2 regions of the Aminobacter sp. Piv2-1 genome follow, and region 2 is predicted to be linked to the other one. Evidence: riboswitches for the same ligand, from Rfam matches in the RefSeq annotation. Region 2 holds a riboswitch; the other holds the start of a gene.
What was found. A riboswitch is a leader RNA that binds a small molecule or an ion and turns the genes downstream of it on or off. The one in region 2 is predicted to bind thiamine pyrophosphate.
Positions count from the first base shown of each region.

Region 1 (5,614 bases), on a different contig from region 2:
GCGAGCGGCGTGACATGGGCTTCTCGGTAGGGCCGTGGCGGCGGATAGGCAGGGCAGCTTCCTTTCGGTGGTCTGGGCAGCGGCGAAGCATTACCCGACGGTATCGCGTGGACCTAGCCACACTCACCATGCCGAGACAATAAGGCGCGCTTGGTCATTGTGGCGATTTGACTGCAAATTATGTCCGCTTCCGGGCAAATTCCCGTGATCGGCTCAGTCACGTTCGGCACCGATATAGCGGCGGAACGCCTCCGGTCCAGAATTGTCGAAGAAATCAACGGCTTTGCCGCTTGCCGCGACCGTGCCTGCTTCGACGAAAACCATGTTTTTGGCCAGTTTTCGCGCGTCTTCGGGTTGGTGTGTCACAAAAAGCACGGTCATCGGCCGTTCTGCATGCACGCCCGCGAGCAGGTCCAGCATCTCGTCGCGCAGCGCTGGTCCAAGCGAGGCGAACGGTTCATCCAGGAGCAAAACCGGCCGGTCGCGCACAAGGACTCGGGCCAGCGCGACACGCTGGCGCTCGCCGCCGGACAGTTCCCGCGGCAGCCGATTCGCCATGCCGGCGAGGCCGACGCGCGTCAGCGCCTCCTGCACGTCTTCGCGGTCTGAAGCCGTGAGCTTGAGGGCGGGAGAGCGCCCCAGCCCGACATTGCTGGCGACGTCGAGATGGGCGAAGAGGTTGTTCTCCTGGAACACCATCGAGACCGGGCGCCCGGAAGGCGGCGCGATGGTCACGTCTGCTCCGCCGATCAGCACACGGCCCTCTCGTGGCTCCTCGAAGCCGGCCACCAGATTGAGCAGCGTCGACTTGCCGGCGCCGCTCGGTCCCATGATCGCGGTGATCTCGCCGGGAGCGAAGTCCACGTCGAAACGCACCATGGTTTCCGCATAGCTGAACAGCACCCGGTCGAGCCGCACCGCTTCGCCCCTTGCCGTCATCGCGAAGTCTCCTTGCCGAGCCGGTCGGCGAGCATCATCAGTGCCAGGCACAGCAGCCCGAGCATCAGCGCCAGCCCGGCAGCGTCGGCCGTGCGGTAGCTGCCCATGCGGGCGAGCAGAAGATAGGGCAGGGTCTGCACCGCGTCGCTGCCGAACAGCGCGATCACGCCGAGGTCGCCCAGCGACAATGCTGCGGCGAAGGCGAAGGCCGTGGCGAGCGGCCGCCGCAGCACCGGCCAGTCGATCAGGCGCAGGCGGCTCCAGCCGGCGATGCCCAGTTGGGCGCACAGCCTTTCGTGGCGCTCGGCGGCGGCATCGTGGGCCGGGCGGATGGCGCGCACGGCAAACGGCATAGCCATCACCGCATTGACGGTCACGACCATGACCGGCGCGAGCGCGAAGACGTCGACGCCCTGCCGCACCAGCACGAACCAGCCGGCTCCGACGACGATCGGCGGCACCACCAGGACGAGGCCGGCGCCGGTATCGGTCATCTTCTCGATCAGCGGTCGCTTGTCGCCTGCTCGGGCGGCGGCAAGCACGTGCCGCGCCATGACCAGCGAGAGGGAAAGTGCGCAGGCCAGCGTCGCCGAGAGCGAGGCGAAAACGAGGCTCGTCAGCGTGGCACTTCGGACAGAGGCTTCGGCGGCAAGGCGAGCGAGGTCGGCCTCCAGTCCGGATGCGATGGTGGCCAGCATCGGCCCGCCGACGAAGACCAGTGCAGCGAGGATGACGGCGCCGTTCATGATCCTCTCGCCGATACCGGCATCGACATGATTGCGCCGCGCCACCGAGAGGTTGGCGTCGCCCGTCGTGTTGGCCCCGAGCTTCATCAGCAGGGCCACCACCGCCGCCGTCAGCGCGATCTGCAGCAGCGTCAGCGCCACCGCCCGCGCGGGGTCGAAGTCGAAGCGCAGCGCCTGGTAGATCGCGACCTCCAGCGTGGTTGCGGCGGGGCCGCCGCCGAGCGTGAGTACGATGGTGAAGGAGGTGATGCAGAGCATGAACACCAGCCCGGCGGTGCCGGGCAGGGCCGTGTGCATCGCCGGCCATTCGATCAGCCGAAAGCTCGCGCGCGCGCCCATGCCGAGCTGGCTCGCCAGCCGCCATTGATCGGCCGGCACCGTCTGCAAGGCTTCGAGCAGCAGTCGCGTCGCGAGAGGCAGGTTGAAGAAGACATGCGCGACGAGGATGCCCGACAGGCCGTAGATGCCGGGCCAGGTGCCTCCGCCCAGCACGCCGAGGGAGCCGGCGAAATAGCCGGCGCGGCCGTAGAGTGTCAGGATGCCGAGGGCCGCGACGATCGCCGGCAATGCCAGCGGCACGGCGAACAGGCGCAGGATCAGCCCGCGGCCGGGAAATTCGGGATGTCGCGACAGGGCACGGGCAACCAGAATCGCCGGGGCGACCGAAAGCAGCATCGACAGCAGGGCCTGCCACAGCGTGAAGCGGGCGATACGAAAGAGATAGGAATCGAAGGCTGCATAGGCGCCTTCGGGGTTGCGCCAGGCTTCGATCCCAAGGCCTGCGAAGGCACCGCCGATCAGCAGGCCGATGGCCGCCAGCGCGAGGATGCCTGCGGCGATGCGGGGGTCGGTGGGGGATTTGGTCAAGGCTGCGCTGCCCCTCACCCCTACCCTCTCCCCGTGAACGGGGAGAGGGGGGCGTCGGTGTTGCCGCTTGTCCCTTCTCCCCGTTCACGGGGAGAAGGTGCCGGCAGGCGGATGAGGGGCGGCACGATCATCTCAGCAATGGTCTTACTTGCTCATCACGCCGAGCCACTCGTCGACCCAGGCCTTGCGGTTGGCGGCGACCTCGTCGGCGCTGAAGATGAGCGTCTTCGACGGCTTCACCAGTCTGTCGAAGGCGGGGTTGAGCGGCTTGTCGGTCTTGCCGGCCGGCAGCATCCAGTTGGTCTCGGGGATGGTGTTCTGGAAGCCGGGGCCGGTCATGAAGGCCATGAACTTCTCCGACAGCGGGTTCTTGGCGCCCGTGGTGGTTATGCCGGCGACCTCGATCTGCAGATAGTGGCCTTCCTCGAAGGATGCGGCCTGGTAGCGCTCGGTGTTCTCGGCGACCATGTGGTAGGCGGGCGAAGTCGTGTAGGACAGCACCATCGGCGCCTCGCCTTTGGTGAACAGGCCATAGGCCTCGCTCCAGCCCGGGGTGACGGTCAGCACGCGGCCCTTGAGCTTGGCCCAGGCTTCGGGTGCCTTGTCGCCATAGACCGACTTGACCCAGAGCAGCAGGCCGAGGCCCGGCGTCGAGGTGCGCGGATCCTGGATGGCGATCTTTTCCTCGGGATTGCCCTCGACCAGTTCCTTCAGGCTCCTGGGCGGGTTCTTCAGCTTCTCGGTGTCGTAGACGACGGCGAAGTAGCCGTAGTCGTAGGGCACGAAGGTGTCGTCCTTCCAGTCGCCGGGGACCTTGATGTCGTTGCCCGCTGCGGCGTGCGGCACGAACAGGCCGGTGGCCTTGGCCTCGGCGGTCAGGTTGGTGTCGAGGCCGAGCACGATGTCGGCCTTAGTCGCAGCACCTTCGAGCTTGACGCGGTTGAGCAGCGCCACGCCGTCGGCCACCGAGACGAAATCGACCGCGCAGGCGCATTCGGCCTCGAAAGCCTTCTTCACCTGCGGGCCGGGGCCCCATTCGGCGGTGAAGCTCTCATAGGTGTAGATGGTGAGCTTGCCGTCGGCCGCTGCGGGGAGTGCAGCGGCGGCAAGCGCCAGGGCGGATGTCAGCGACAGGGTCAGCGAGCGCATCGGCGCCTCCTTCATTAGGGTTGAAAGGGAATTTGAAGCGCCGGGGCGTCCGAAGCATCTAATCCCTCCGCCGGTACAAACCGGATCAGGTTCAGCGGGTTGGCGGGAATTCTCCCAGCCTCTCAGCCGGCCCGCTTGCGCGCGACAGGCACCCCGTTAGAGCGATCCAAGAAATAGAGCCGGCGAAGGGGCGGTGCAAGCGCAAGTTTCAGGCGCGCGCGGCGGCCTTCCGTTTCGGCTGCCGGGCTGGTAATGGCCTCGCATGAGCCGGTTTACCATCCTTCTCGGCGGCGAGGTTTTCCGCACGCCGCGCCTCGATCGCCAGGTCGCGGGCAGCCGCGTGATCGCGGCCGATTCCGGTATCCGCCACGCAGCCGCGCTCGACCTCGTCCCCGAACTCTGGCTGGGCGACTTCGATTCCGTGCCGGCCGACCTGGATCCCGGCCTGGCCGGCCTGCCGCGCGAGACCTTTCCCGCCGACAAGGACAAGACCGACGGCGAGTTGGCCATCGCCGCGGCGCTTGATCGTGGCGCCACCTCGCTCGTTCTCGCCGGCGCCTTTGGCGGCCCGCGCGCCGACCATGCCTTTCTCCATCTCGCGTTGGGGCTTCGCCTTGCCGAAGCCGGCACCGAGGTGCTGCTCACCAGCGGCCGCCAGGAGGGCGTGCCTCTGCTCCCTGGTGCTGCCGACTTCGACTATGACGCCGGCACGCTGTTTTCGGTGCTGGCCTTCTCCGCGCTCTCCGGCCTCTCCGAGGAGGGCGCCAAATGGCCTCTTGACAAGGTCGAGGTGCCGTTCGGTTCCTCGCTGACCTTGTCGAACGAAGTTCGCGGGCGGCTCAGCATATCGCTGGCCGGCGGCCGCGCCTTGCTTCTCGCACATCCCTTTCCTGCCTCGGAATTCTGAAAAATGGCGCCTCCGCTTCTTAATCTCGACGCCGTCAGGCTGACCTTCGGCGGCGTGCCGCTGCTCGACGGAGCGACGCTCTCCGCCTCGGCCGGCGACAAGATCGCGCTTGTCGGCCGCAACGGTTCGGGCAAGTCGACGCTGCTCAAGATCGCCGCAGGCCTGGTCGAGCCGACCGACGGCGAGGTGTTCCGCCAGCCTTCGGCGACGATCCGCTATCTGCCGCAGGCGCCCGACATGGACGATTTTGCCAGCGTCCGCGCCTATGTCGAGGCGGGCTTGGGGCCGGCCGACGATCCGCATCGCGCCACCTATCTGCTCGACCATCTCGGGCTGACCGGCGAGGAGCGGCCCGGCGACCTTTCCGGCGGCGAGGCACGCCGCGCGGCACTCGCCCGCGTCATGGCGCCGGAGCCGGACATCGTGCTGCTCGACGAGCCGACCAACCATCTCGACCTCTCTGTCATCGAATGGCTGGAAGAAGAACTCATCCGCACCTCGTCGGCGCTGATCCTGATCTCGCACGACCGCCGCTTCCTCGAACGCGTCAGCCGCAACACGGTCTGGCTCGATCGCGGCCAGACGCGCCGGCTCGACCGCGGCTTCGCCCATTTCGAGGAATGGCGCGACCAGATCCTCGAGGAGGAGGAGCGCGAGCAGCACAAGCTCGGCCGCCAGATCGTGCGCGAGGAACACTGGCTGCGCTACGGCGTAACCGCGCGCCGCAAGCGCAACATGCGCCGCCTCGGCGAGCTGCAATCGATGCGCCAGCGCTTCCGCAGCCATCGCGGCGCCGAAGGTGTGGCGACCATGGTGGCGAGCGACGCGGCCGAATCCGGCAAGCTGGTCATCGAAGCGAAGAGCATCGACAAGAGCTTCGGCGAGCTGACTGTCGTCAAGGGCTTCTCGACCCGCATCCAGCGTGGCGACCGCGTCGGCCTCGTCGGTCCCAACGGCGCCGGCAAGACGACGCTGCTCAAGATGCTGACCGGCGAACTCGAACCAG
Region 1 is NZ_JARKMU010000006.1:222,613-228,226, reverse strand. Features, by position in the region: gene AmiPiv_RS13435 (M48 family metalloprotease) at 1-16, opposite strand, end outside; partial or broken gene thiQ (thiamine ABC transporter ATP-binding protein) at 179-939, opposite strand; gene thiP (thiamine/thiamine pyrophosphate ABC transporter permease) at 936-2,552, opposite strand; gene thiB (thiamine ABC transporter substrate binding subunit) at 2,697-3,701, opposite strand; TPP riboswitch at 3,747-3,867, opposite strand; gene AmiPiv_RS13415 (thiamine diphosphokinase) at 3,964-4,608, shown strand; gene AmiPiv_RS13410 (ABC-F family ATP-binding cassette domain-containing protein) at 4,612-5,614, shown strand, end outside.
Region 1: another riboswitch for thiamine pyrophosphate. It lies ahead of thiB (thiamine ABC transporter substrate binding subunit); the one in region 2 lies ahead of thiC (phosphomethylpyrimidine synthase ThiC).

Region 2 (5,614 bases):
CCATGCACGCTCCATCGGACGGGACGTCGAGGGCCGAAGAACGAGGCGATGGAGGCTAAGACTGAGGCGCTGAAGGCCCGAGCGCTGGCGATCGGCGTTCCCCTCCCCCTTGTGGGGAGGGGTTAGGGGTGGGGGTACCCTTTGCATCGCTCACCCTCCCTTCATCGGCGACAGGATCTCGACCCGGTCGCCCTCCGCAAGCGCACAGTCGTCGCGTTCTCGCGCCGGCACGACCTCGCCGTTCAGTGCTGTTGCCAGCCAGCTGCCCTCGTAGTCGAGCTCGGCGAGCAGCGCCCCGAGCGTGGGCGCGGCCACCTCGTGGCTTTCGCCGTTAACGGTGAGCTTCATGGATGAGCTCCCTGGCTGTCGGATTGTCCAGGATCATGTCGGCTGCCTGCCGTGCCATGGCGGGGGCGAGCAGGAAGCCGTGGCGGTAGAGGCCGTTGATGCGGATCGTGTTCCCATCGCGCTCGACGCGCGGCAGGTTGTCGGCGAAGGCCGGCCGGACGCCGACACCCGTCTCGACCAACTCGGCCTCGCCAAAGGCTGGGTGCAGCGCGTAGGCAGCGTTGAGCAGTTCCATCACCGAGCGCGCGGTGATCGGCCCCGCGTCGGCGCTCTCGATCATGGTCGCGCCGACCATGAACAGGTTGTCCGCGCGCGGCACGACATAGACCGGGATGCGCGGATGCAGCAGCCGCACCGGCCGGGCCAACGACACGTCACGGGTTCTGAGGATCAGCATCTCGCCACGCACGCCGCGCAAGCCCGGCCGTGCGCCGGCCATGCCGGTGCAGTCGGCCTCGACCTCCGCCCTGCCGGGCGCCTGCACGGTGCCGTAGCCGAACTCGAAGCGCACGCCCATCCCCACGAGCTTCTCCTGCAGCCCGAGCAGTGCCTTGCGCGGGTCGAGATGTGCTTCTTCGGCAAAGAACAGCGCGCGGCCGAAGCGCCCCTCGAGGTCGGGCTCGAGTGTGGCGATGGCCTCGGCGTCGATGGGCCGAAAGCCTGACGTGCGACAGCCGAAGCGGTCGAGCTCGCGCGCGTCGCGGGCAGGCGCCACGACCAGCGTGCCGTTGCGCATGACCTGCCCGGGCAGTGCCGCCGACCACCAGTCGGCGGCCTTGCTGCCGAGCGAAAGCACGGCCTCCTCGGCACTCTCGCGCTCGCACCATGGCGCCAGCATGCCGCCGGCCTGCCACGAGGCATTGCCGGCGATCTGCCGTCTGGTGTCGACCACGGTCACATCGGCGCCGCGGGTCGCCAGCTCAAGCGCGAGCGTCAGCCCGGCGACGCCCGCACCGCGGATCAGCACCTTCATGGCTGGCTCACTCCGCCGGCTCGGCGTTCTCGACCGGCATATAGAGGTCGCCGCCGTCGCGGTACTTCGCCGCCATCGCCGCAAGCCCCTCCTTCTGGGCCTCGGCGCGGATGTCGTGGGAGATCCGCATCGAGCAGAATTTCGGGCCGCACATCGAGCAGAAATGCGCCACCTTGTGAGCTTCCTTGGGCAAGGTCTGGTCGTGGTAAGAGCGCGCCGTCTCAGGGTCGAGCGAGAGGTTGAACTGGTCCTCCCAGCGGAACTCGAAGCGCGCCCGCGACAGCGCGTCGTCCCTGACCTTGGCGGCCGGATGGCCTTTTGCCAGGTCGGCAGCGTGGGCCGCGATCTTGTAGGTGATGACACCCACCTTGACGTCGTCGCGGTCGGGCAGGCCGAGATGCTCCTTGGGCGTGACGTAGCAGAGCATGGCCGTGCCGAACCAGCCGATCATGGCCGCACCGATTCCGCTCGTGATGTGGTCGTAGCCCGGCGCGATGTCGGTGGTGAGCGGCCCAAGCGTGTAGAAGGGCGCTTCGCCGCACACCTCCAGCTGCTTGTCCATGTTCTCCTTGATCTTGTGCATCGGCACGTGGCCGGGGCCCTCGATCATCACCTGGCAATCCTTGGCCCAGGCGATCTTGGTGAGCTCGCCCAGCGTCTCCAACTCGGCGAATTGGGCGGCGTCGTTGGCGTCGGCGATCGAGCCGGGGCGCAGGCCATCGCCGAGCGAGAAGGCGACGTCATAGGTCCGGCAGATGTCGCAGATCTCGTCGAAATGCTCGTAGAGGAAGCTCTCCTTGTGGTGATGCAGGCACCACTTGGCCATGATCGAGCCGCCGCGCGAGACGATGCCGGTGACACGGTCGACGGTCAGGTGGATGTAGGCCAGGCGCACGCCGGCATGGATGGTGAAGTAGTCGACGCCCTGTTCGGCCTGCTCGATGAGGGTGTCGCGGAACACTTCCCAGGTCAGGTTCTCGGCGATGCCGCCGACCTTCTCCAGCGCCTGGTAGAGCGGCACCGTGCCGATCGGCACCGGCGAGTTGCGGATGATCCAGTCGCGGATGTTGTGGATGTTGCGGCCGGTGGACAGGTCCATCACGGTGTCACCGCCCCAGCGCGTCGCCCACACCATCTTCTCGACCTCCTCGGCCATCGACGAGGTGACGGCCGAGTTGCCGATATTGGCGTTGATCTTCACCAGGAAGTTGCGGCCGATGATCATCGGCTCGCTCTCGGGGTGGTTGATGTTTGAGGGGATGATGGCGCGGCCGCGGGCGACCTCGTCGCGGACGAATTCGGGCGTGACGAAATCGGGGATGGCGGCGCCGAAGCTCTCGCCATCGCGGGCAAGCTTCGCGCGCACTTGCTCGCGGCCGAGGTTTTCGCGGATGGCGACGAACTCCATCTCGGGCGTGACGATGCCGGCGCGGGCATAGGCGAGCTGGGTGACGGCGCGGCCGCCCGTGGCGCGCAGCGGTGCGTTGCGCACCGGGAATTCCGGCGTCAGGCGCTCGGCCGAGACGAAGCCGTTGTCCTCGTCCTTGACCGCGCGGCCCTCATAGCGCTCGACGTCGCCGCGGGCGAGGATCCAGTCCTCGCGCAGCCGGGGCAGGCCGCGCTCGATGTCCGTCTTCACCGACGTGTCGGTGTAGGGGCCGGACGAATCGTAGACCGTGACGGGCGGCTCGCCGGCGCTCGGATGGACCGAAATCTCGCGCATCGGCACGCGGATGCTAGGGTGGAGCTTGCCTGGTTTGTAGACTTTTCGCGACGCGGGAAGTTCGCCAACGGTGACGGTCGGGGTGTGGGCATTCATGAGTGAGCCTCCTAGTTGGAGACCCAGTCCATGCGATGAGGAGGAGGAGAGGTTTAGCCTGGGGACCTCGGGCATGGATGGGCCCGAATGCCTGAGCCGGACAACCGGCTTGCTGCGCCTCGCACCGTCCCTACGCCAGTATGAACTGGATCAGGTTCAACGGGTCACTGCGCTGCGCGAAGCCAGCAGAATCTCAGCCCCTTGTCGGGACCCCCCTGGTGAGCCTTAAGCATGGAGGCGGAACCTACGTGCTGTCAACGGCCTTTCGCAGAGGCCGAGAGAATGCCAAAGTCACAGATGTCGGGACCCCCATTGCGGTTCCGATAACGATCGGATAATAGGTCAGCATCGCTGACATAAATTGTCTGGTGCTTGCGGTGTCCGGGGAGGACGTTCGGCCCGCAGGAGACAGGAGGAACATCCGTGACGGACAATCCCTCGCCGCTCAAGTTCCACGTGCCCGAGCCCGAAGTGCGGCCGGGCGGAACGCCCGACTTTTCCAACGTGCCGATCCCCAAGGCGGGTTCGGTCGACCGGCCGCCGGTCGACGTCGACCCCAGGACGATCCGCGATCTCGCCTATTCGATCATCCGCGTGCTCAACCGCGAAGGCGATGCGGTGGGCCCATGGGCCGGCACGCTGACCGACGAGGAACAACTCGAAGGCCTGCGCCACATGATGACGCTGCGGACCTTCGACGCGCGCATGCAGATGGCGCAGCGCCAGGGCAAGACCTCGTTCTACATGCAGCACATGGGCGAGGAGGCGGTGAGCTGTGCCTTCCGCAAGGCGCTGATCAAGGGCGACATGAACTTCCCGACCTATCGCCAGGCCGGCCTGCTGATTGCGGGCGGCTATCCGATGGTCGACATGATGAACCAGATCTACTCCAACGAGAAGGATCCGCTGAAGGGCCGCCAGCTGCCGATCATGTATTCGGCTAAGGATCACGGCTTCTTTTCGATCTCGGGCAACCTGACGACCCAGTACATCCAGGCTGTCGGCTGGGCGATGGCATCAGCGATCAAGGGCGACACCAAGATCGCGGTCGGCTGGGTCGGCGACGGCGCCACGGCCGAGAGCGACTTCCATGCCGCGCTCGTCTTCGCCTCGACCTACAAGGCGCCCGTCGTTCTCAACATCGTCAACAACCAGTGGGCGATCTCGACCTTCCAGGGCATCGCCCGCGGCGGCTCCGGCACCTTTGCGGCCCGCGGCCTCGGCTTCGGCATCCCGGCGCTGCGCGTCGACGGCAACGACTATCTCGCCGTCCACGCGGTGGCGAAGTGGGCGACCGAGCGCGCCCGCAGCAATCTCGGGCCGACGCTGGTCGAATACGTCACCTACCGCGTCGGCGCGCACTCGACCTCGGACGATCCCTCCGCCTACCGGCCGAAGACCGAGTCGGATGCCTGGCCGCTTGGCGACCCTGTCATCCGGCTGAAGAACCACCTGATCCGGCGCGGCCTGTGGTCGGACGAGCGCCACAAGCAAACGGAGGCGGAGATCCTCGAAGCCGTCATTTCGGCGCAGAAGGAAGCCGAGAGCCACGGCACGCTGCATGCCGGCGGCAAGCCGTCGACGCGCGACATGTTCGAGGGCGTCTATGCCGAGATGCCGCCGCATCTCCGTCGCCAGCGCCAGAAGGCGGGAGTGTAGCCGATGCCGCGCATGACAATGATCGAGGCCATCCGCAGCGCCATGGACGTCGCCATGGGCCGCGACGACAACGTCGTCGTGTTCGGCGAGGACGTCGGCTATTTCGGCGGCGTCTTCCGCTGCACGCAAGGGCTCCAGCAGAAATACGGCCGCTCGCGCTGCTTCGACGCACCGATCAGCGAGCTCGGCATCGTCGGTGCAGCCGTCGGCATGGCCGCCTATGGTCTCAAGCCATGCATCGAAATCCAGTTCGCCGACTACGTCTATCCAGCATATGACCAGATCGTTTCGGAGGCGGCACGGTTGCGCTACCGCTCCAACGGCGAGTTCACCTGCCCGATCGTCATCCGTATGCCCACAGGCGGCGGCATCTTCGGCGGCCAGACCCACAGCCAGAGCCCCGAGGCGCTGTTCACCCACGTCTCCGGCCTCAAGGTCGTCGTTCCGTCCAATCCGCTCGACGCCAAGGGCCTGCTGATCGCCTCGATCGAAGACCCCGATCCGGTAATCTTTCTGGAGCCGAAACGATTATACAACGGCCCCTTCGACGGCCATCACGACCGCCCGGTCACAGCCTGGTCGAAGCATGAGCTGGGCGAGGTTCCGGAGGGCCACTTCACCGTGCCGCTGGGCAAGGCGGATATCCGCCGCCCCGGTTCCGCCGTCACCGTGCTCGCCTATGGCACCATGGTCTATGTCGCCCAGGCGGCGGCCGAGGAGACCGGCATCGACGCCGAGGTCATCGATCTCAGGACGCTTTTGCCGCTCGATCTCGAAACCATCGTCGCCTCGGTCAAGAAGACCCGCCGCTGCGT
Region 2 is NZ_JARKMU010000013.1:168,062-173,675, reverse strand. Features, by position in the region: gene thiS (sulfur carrier protein ThiS) at 151-348, opposite strand; gene thiO (glycine oxidase ThiO) at 332-1,321, opposite strand; gene thiC (phosphomethylpyrimidine synthase ThiC) at 1,329-3,140, opposite strand; TPP riboswitch at 3,250-3,367, opposite strand; gene AmiPiv_RS21715 (3-methyl-2-oxobutanoate dehydrogenase (2-methylpropanoyl-transferring) subunit alpha) at 3,564-4,799, shown strand; gene AmiPiv_RS21710 (alpha-ketoacid dehydrogenase subunit beta) at 4,803-5,614, shown strand, end outside.